Regions from separate parts of the Alicyclobacillus tolerans genome, predicted to be linked through region 1. Evidence: predicted binding sites of a transcription regulator. Region 1 holds the regulator's gene; the other holds the start of a gene.
What was found. Region 1 encodes CtsR, which represses protease genes until heat stress. Its sites were predicted from a motif close to ATGGTCAATAAAGGTCAAACA; they were not measured.
Positions count from the first base shown of each region.

Region 1 (3,396 bases):
AGCGTCTCTTTGGAATCCATTCTGCGCGCATAGGCGAGAATTCCAAAAGACCGACAAATACGATCTTCAAGAGCTTCCCGGTTTTGCTGAAGCAGCATTTTGCGAGCTGCACGCTCATGATCAATCAGTTGTTGTACAACACTTGACAAGTTTCCAATAATTTCTTCTTCCGTCTCGCCTAATGTAATTTGATTGGAAACTTGAAATAGATTGCCGTAGGACTCGGTTCCTTCGCCATAAATTCCTCTGACCGCGAGCCCGACATGCGAGACGGCATTTAACAATCGCTGAATATTCCCTGATAAAACCAACCCTGGCAAGTGCATCATGACCGAAGCCCGTATGCCTGTTCCTACATTGGTTGGACAAGCGGTTAAATAGCCAAATCGCTCATGAAACGCGTACATTACATTTTGTTCAAGCGCATCGTCTACGGAACTTGCTAATTGCCAGGCGTCTTGCAATCGGAATCCCGGCATAATTACCTGAATCCGCAGATGATCTTCCTCATTAATCATAATGGAGATGACTTCATCTTCACGTAGAACGACGGCTCCATGCTTGTACGACTCAGCTAAATCTGGACTGATGAGGTGTTTTTCTACAAATACTTGGCGATCAATGGCACTTAGATCCTTGCAGTTAATCCACTCAAAGTTACCCAGTTTTTGCATACTAGGATGCTGTACAGCAGTATGAATAGACTCCAACACCTGATGCGCATGAGAGTCTGTCTGGAGTATAGGAAAAGGCATCCCTTGCAAATTGCGTGCCACACGGATACGACTCGTTAAAATAATATCGTCTTCCGGACCGCCTTCTTTCATCCAGCGGCTGGTCGCTCTTTGCAAAAAATCACCGAGTGACATGCTGCTTCATCTCCTTGCTTCGCAGTCTTTTCAGCCTTTCATAAGAGCATTGACCGCGTTCATTCTCCCATCTGCGATTCGAGAGCGCGAATTTTGTCACGCAACTGCGCAGCTTGTTCAAACTGTTCTGCAGCTACTGCTTGTTGTAGTTCTCTGCGCAAAGTTTCCAGCGTCTTGCGCATTTTCACACGCTCTCCCGATTTATTGGGAACTTTTCCTGTATGCATGGTGTTACTTTGGATACGTCGGAGCAACGGCTCCAGACGCTGTTCAAAGTTGTCATAGCATTCCGGACAACCAAATCGTCCTACTTTGCTAAACTGGGCGTATGTCATACCGCAGTTTTGGCATTGCACTTGTGTGGAAACACTTGGTGAACTCACCCCTGTCGGTGACTCCATATTCAGCAGTCCACTGAGCAACTGATGAAAATCAAATGGATTTTGACCCCCTGTAAACTGGGTCAAAAAATCGCCACTCTCTTTTGCGCATTGTTCACAAAGATGTAGGGCACTTAATTTACCGTTGATAATTTGATTGACATGAACATTCGCTTGTCGTTCATGACATTTTTGACATAGCACGAATATCCCTCCTAAACGGAGTGAGACTGAGAGCATTAATCTGTTTGACGCTTTTCTTCCTCATTGCCGTTTTCCATCAAAAAAACCTGCAAGACAAATTTCAGCAATCTGGATCGAAGCCTGTCGCGTATGGGAAGATCGACAGCCAGAACTTCCCTTTTCACCATCATACGCAGCAAGTTTGCCTCTCTCTCCGTCATGACTTGTTCCCTTTCCAAGCGCTCAATCATATCTTCTGCTTCTCTTTGACTTATCTCGCTCGGCCAATCTTGTAAAACCTGCATAAGCGGATCGTCAAGAGATTCAATTTGGCGAATTCGAATATATCCTCCTCCACCTCGCTTGGATTCCACAATGTACCCTTTCTCAAGTGTAAATCGGGTACTGATGACATAATTGATTTGCGACGGAACACATTTAAAGAGATCGGCCAACTCGCTGCGTTGCAATTCAATAATGCCATTGCAACTTTGATTCATAATGGATTTCAAGTGACTTTCGATGATATCTGTAATATTTCTAGCCATGCAGACCTCCCTGCCCACTGTTGCAAGATGTTTGCTTAGCAACGGTTCATCAAACAATATCAGAAGGGAACAAGCCATTAAATAAGAAACGTGTATGCTGTTTGGTAAACGTGTAATGGGAATTCTTTTTGACTTTGACTTTCCTTGACTTTATTATATCACGTCGGGTTTGATATGCAAGGGTTGGTTAAAAAAGATATAATCCAATACCTTTTAGAATTCCCTATACCGTTTTTTGCTATACTGAATCGCATACATGTTTAGCTGTGGAAGGAATTGCAGATCATTGCAAGTTAATCATATTGGCAGTAAACTTTTCGATACATGCAAACTTTGTCGAAAAGAAAGTTCGAACATTGAACACTCCATGATTAGGTGTATTCAATGGATAAGGAAAGGTTGAATTCGTCGATGTCCTCCAGCAAACATACTGAAATTGCCCAAGCAGCCGTCAGGTTGTTTGAACAAAAGGGTTACAGAGCTACATCCGTTCAAGATATTGCCGATGCCGTAGGATTGCAAAAAGGCAGCTTATATCACTATATTCACAGCAAAGAAGACCTATTGATGCAGATTGCTCATCAGGCCATCAGCGAGTTCAACCGAACATTAGAAAAAATTAACCACGAAAATATTTCTCCTCAAAAAAAATTAGCAAAGATGATTGAAAATCACCTCACTATTTCCGCCGTCAACCGAGAAGCCATTACTGTACTCTTGCGAGACGCGTTTGCGCTAGAAGAAACTCAACACCGTACAATCATTGAATTAACCGATAAATATACTGATCTCGTTACGTCCATACTCCAAGAAGGGCAACAAAAAGGCGAGTTTTCTGTGAAACACCCTAAGATTTCTGCACTTGCCATACTGGGAGCCTGCAATTGGCTATATCGTTGGTATCAAACTGATGGTTCTCTTACGGTTCAACAAATTTCGCAGATTTTTGCTGATCTCTTTTTAAATGGACTGCTCAGCGACTAAATTCAAATATCGTGATATAAAAAAACTCCTACCGAGATACCCCATTACGGCAATCCTAAGATAGGAGGTTTTTTATTGTTTACATTTAGTGCTTACATCCAAGCAAAGAAAAAGTGGCTGTAAGGCAGAGTCCCCAAGGAGGGAAACTCCACACTTAACAGCCACCTGTACTCCTGTTGCCTGGCAACGACCTAGGTTCCCAGGGGTCTTCACCCCAAGTATGCTCGGCGCTGGAGGTCTTCACGGTCGTGTTCGGGATGGGTACGCGTGTATCCCCTCCGCTATGGTCACCAGACTCTTCTTTCCTTTCCAACTGTCTCAGCAAGAGGGGCTTTCCTTGGTGAAGGCCTCGACCGATTCGTATCCGTCCGCTCCACGCCTCACGACGCTTCCACGCCGGACCGATCTACCTTATCGTCTATAAGGGGTCTT
Region 1 covers NZ_JBMGNK010000002.1:509,017-512,412, reverse strand. The annotation lists gene ACOJUR_RS02655 (protein arginine kinase) at 1-869, opposite strand, end outside; gene ACOJUR_RS02650 (UvrB/UvrC motif-containing protein) at 929-1,453, opposite strand; gene ACOJUR_RS02645 (CtsR family transcriptional regulator) at 1,489-1,980, opposite strand; gene ACOJUR_RS02640 (TetR/AcrR family transcriptional regulator) at 2,380-2,964, shown strand; rRNA gene rrf (5S ribosomal RNA) at 3,143-3,259, opposite strand; rRNA gene ACOJUR_RS02630 (23S ribosomal RNA) at 3,302-3,396, opposite strand, start outside.

Region 2 (3,396 bases), 870 kb from region 1:
ACGCGATGACGGTCAGGGTGATACATATGCTCATTGACTCCAAGAACCAGTGTCATGTCCGCTCCTGGCGTTCCTTTAGCAGGAGCTGTAATCAATACGCGGCGCGCTCCTTGTTCAATATGTTGTACCGCGCCTGCGTAGTGGCGAAAAGCGCCTGTAGCCTCAATGACTATATCTATCCCTAAATCTCCCCAAGGAAGGTCTTGAATCGATCTCGTTGAAAAAATCTGTGTTTTTTTGCCGGCTACTGTCCATCCATCTTCTTGAACTTGAAGCGGTTGCTTCCATGTTCCGTGTACAGAATCGTATTTTAGCAAATGGGCCAAATCTTCCGAATCAGCCGTGCCGTTGACAGCCACCACATGAAATGCTTCGGTTTCCATTGCGCGACGATACACCATTCGCCCAATTCTGCCGAAACCATTGATAGCAACCCGCAAAGTCATGGTTGAAACGCTCCTTTACGCATCAAATTGAGCCCTCAACCTTATTATATATCATATCTCGCTCCTTTTGTGACATATTAAATAGATGATCCATAAAAATTGTGACACGTTTATGTGTATTTTTTTATGGGTTCAATCGTCATCACACTGAATCGTTCGCCCATATCTCCTGGCCAAAGTAATCGCTTAGCTTCATTTCGCATCTGATAAGCACTGAATTCCGACAAATTTTTTTGCTGCATTTCAATAATTTCTAATAATCCGCCCTCTAGAAGAAATTCTGCCTGTGTCTGCATGCGACTGGCAAAACCCAATCTGCGTACCAAATGATTGACATAATCCCAATGAACATCTGCTGTCCAATCTCCCTGGAAAGATGAATCCTTGCTTATATCTACTAATTGATGCTGACGATAGCCGCGCAACGTACCTTCAGGATAAGCACCAGAAGCCCAATCCCTAGAAGTGATACCGTAGTCAAAAAGAAGACAGCGTCCTTGATGCGCCAAGTGACACATTTGCGCAAGCAATGTACACAATTCCGGGCAAAATTCCCCGTAAGCGCCTACCGGGATAGGGAGCCAACGTTCACAAAGTATAGCGAGCCAACCAGGCGCTTTTCGCCAGTCAATATCGACGGCTGGTTGTTCATTGGACAAATTCACATAAGCCCTGTACCATCCATCTGAACTTTTCTTGACTCTCTCAACTGGTAAAGCATCCAGTACTTCATTAGCCAATACCAATGTTGATCGATTTTTTAATACTTCAAAGGGAGTAGAAAATGAAATATAGACATTTCCCCTGCCTTGCAGAGGACGAAGGCGTTCTTCCTGGTGTTGGCGTAAACGTGGCGAAGGTTCAACGCATTGATAGTAAAGAGGAATGTGCTGCAGGCGCTCTGCCCAGTTGGATATGAGGTAATAAGCTAAATATCCCTCGCCGGGACCAAATTCAACTATTTGAAAATCTTTTAACTTTTCTTCAGTTACCCATTGTTCGCAAAAACGGAAAATCACTTCGGCAAACAACACGGAGTGGCTGGCGGTAAAAAAATCCGCCGCCACTCCACCAATTTTGGCATAATGACGATAATATCCGTTAGACCAGCCCAAAAGTTGATGACGCATCCAGGCCGCATAGGACACTTGACTCATTTACGCACAACCACTTCGTCAATCAATCCGTATGCTTTAGCTTCTTCAGCACTTAAAAAATTGTCCCTATCTGTATCTTTCTCAATAACAGACAGAGGTTGACCAGTCCGTTCGGCCAAAATTTGATTGAGACGCTGTCTTGTTTTAAGAATATGTTCTGCGTGAATTTTGATATCCGAAGCTTGACCACGGGCTCCGCCCAGCGGTTGGTGAATCATCACCTCAGAATTGGGCAGGGCGTATCGTTTGCCTTTTGCACCTGCTGCCAAAAGAACTGCACCCATACTGGCCGCCATCCCCACACACATAGTGGAGACGTCCGGTTTAATATGCTGCATGGTATCAAATATAGCTAGTCCAGCCGTCACAGAACCACCTGGGCTGTTAATGTACATATGAATGTCTTTTTCCGGATCGTCCGCCGCTAAAAAGAGCAGTTGAGCGACAATGGAATTAGCAACATCCGCATCAATGGGGCTCCCGAGCAATATAATACGGTCTTTTAGCAGCCGAGAATAAATATCGTAACTTCGCTCACCCCGACTGGTCTGTTCAATAACGTATGGAATTAGGCTCATGACTCGAACCTCCTTAGGTCCTCACTGAATTTTAGCTTCGACTTTTTTCTTGCTCGGCATTCAGTATGACAGGAAAATTGTTTTTCGTCAAGGTCAGTCAAAGTCAAAAAATCTTTAAACGATGACATGCCTATTAGCTATCCAAATCAATCCAATTTTTCAAAACGCTTTATTGATAGATCGTCCACAAAAAGAGCACATTACAAAAGGACAAAATTCAATTGTGTGGAGGGACGACTATGCAGCAGAATCTATCCATACCCAGCCGTTACTCGCGTATGGTGGCTGGAATCATTACTCTGGCCGCAGCATCTGGTGGACGCAAAAGAGGAATGATGAGTACTGTAGCAGCTTCGATTGGGGCAATGAAGGTTGCGGAAGGCGTGCTGGGCTGGTGCCCTTTGATGCACGTTGCCGATCGCTTGTTTCAAGAGCCGTCTCAGTCAGCCAATGCTCAAGCTACAACCTCCAGCCAAGCACAAAATACCGATAAAGGCAACCAACAACATCAAGAAACAAAACAAAATCGCGATCGCACTCAATATCAAAATGCTTCTCATTCTCGGGAAGACCATCAACATCAAGGAACATATAGTGAAACTTGGCTTTCCTAAACTGAATGAGGATTTTGAGGAACATTGACCTGAAAAATCTCCTCCAACCTGATGACCAAAAGTTGGAGGTTTTTTCACGTTCCACAATAGATTATGATTGCCAACTGATATCAAACAAAAGAGCGGGTTAGTTCGAGAGTCATTCGGTTAGACTCTTCGAATACCCGCTCAGTTTTCCAGGAAGGAAATCGTGGTACTGCCATTGCAAAGACAGCCTTAAAAGGTTGCGCCTTCTTCGCGAAATCGGACACCGTATTTACCACGCTTCGTTTGATAAACTTGAACTTCGCCGGGCCGCTTTGTACCACGAATGCGCTCATCGGCTTCTACCCACATCACTGCGCAATACGCTTCAAACTTTGAATCGTAAAGCCCAGCAAAATAGACCCAGTCCCTCACGGCCTCTCCCTCCTGCAGGTAGTATGACCGCCTTAGCGCTACTTTTCTCTGGCGATTCATGGATATGGTGGATATTCCAAACGGAATTCAGAAGAATCTGATTTCCAATTTTTCTTCTCTCTTCTTTATTCCGCGACTTTTTGTTAGAATAAAGACCACCCAATCTACATGCATACGTCGTTTGCCCAGCAATGGGATGAGT
Region 2 covers NZ_JBMGNK010000002.1:1,379,740-1,383,135, reverse strand. The annotation lists gene gap (type I glyceraldehyde-3-phosphate dehydrogenase) at 1-446, opposite strand, end outside; gene ACOJUR_RS06810 (SAM-dependent methyltransferase) at 557-1,603, opposite strand; gene clpP (ATP-dependent Clp endopeptidase proteolytic subunit ClpP) at 1,600-2,181, opposite strand; gene ACOJUR_RS06800 (YgaP family membrane protein) at 2,421-2,795, shown strand; gene ACOJUR_RS06795 (hypothetical protein) at 3,012-3,194, opposite strand.
Region 2: a site for CtsR is predicted at 2,271-2,291, ahead of clpP (ATP-dependent Clp endopeptidase proteolytic subunit ClpP). Genes of this name have one in related genera too.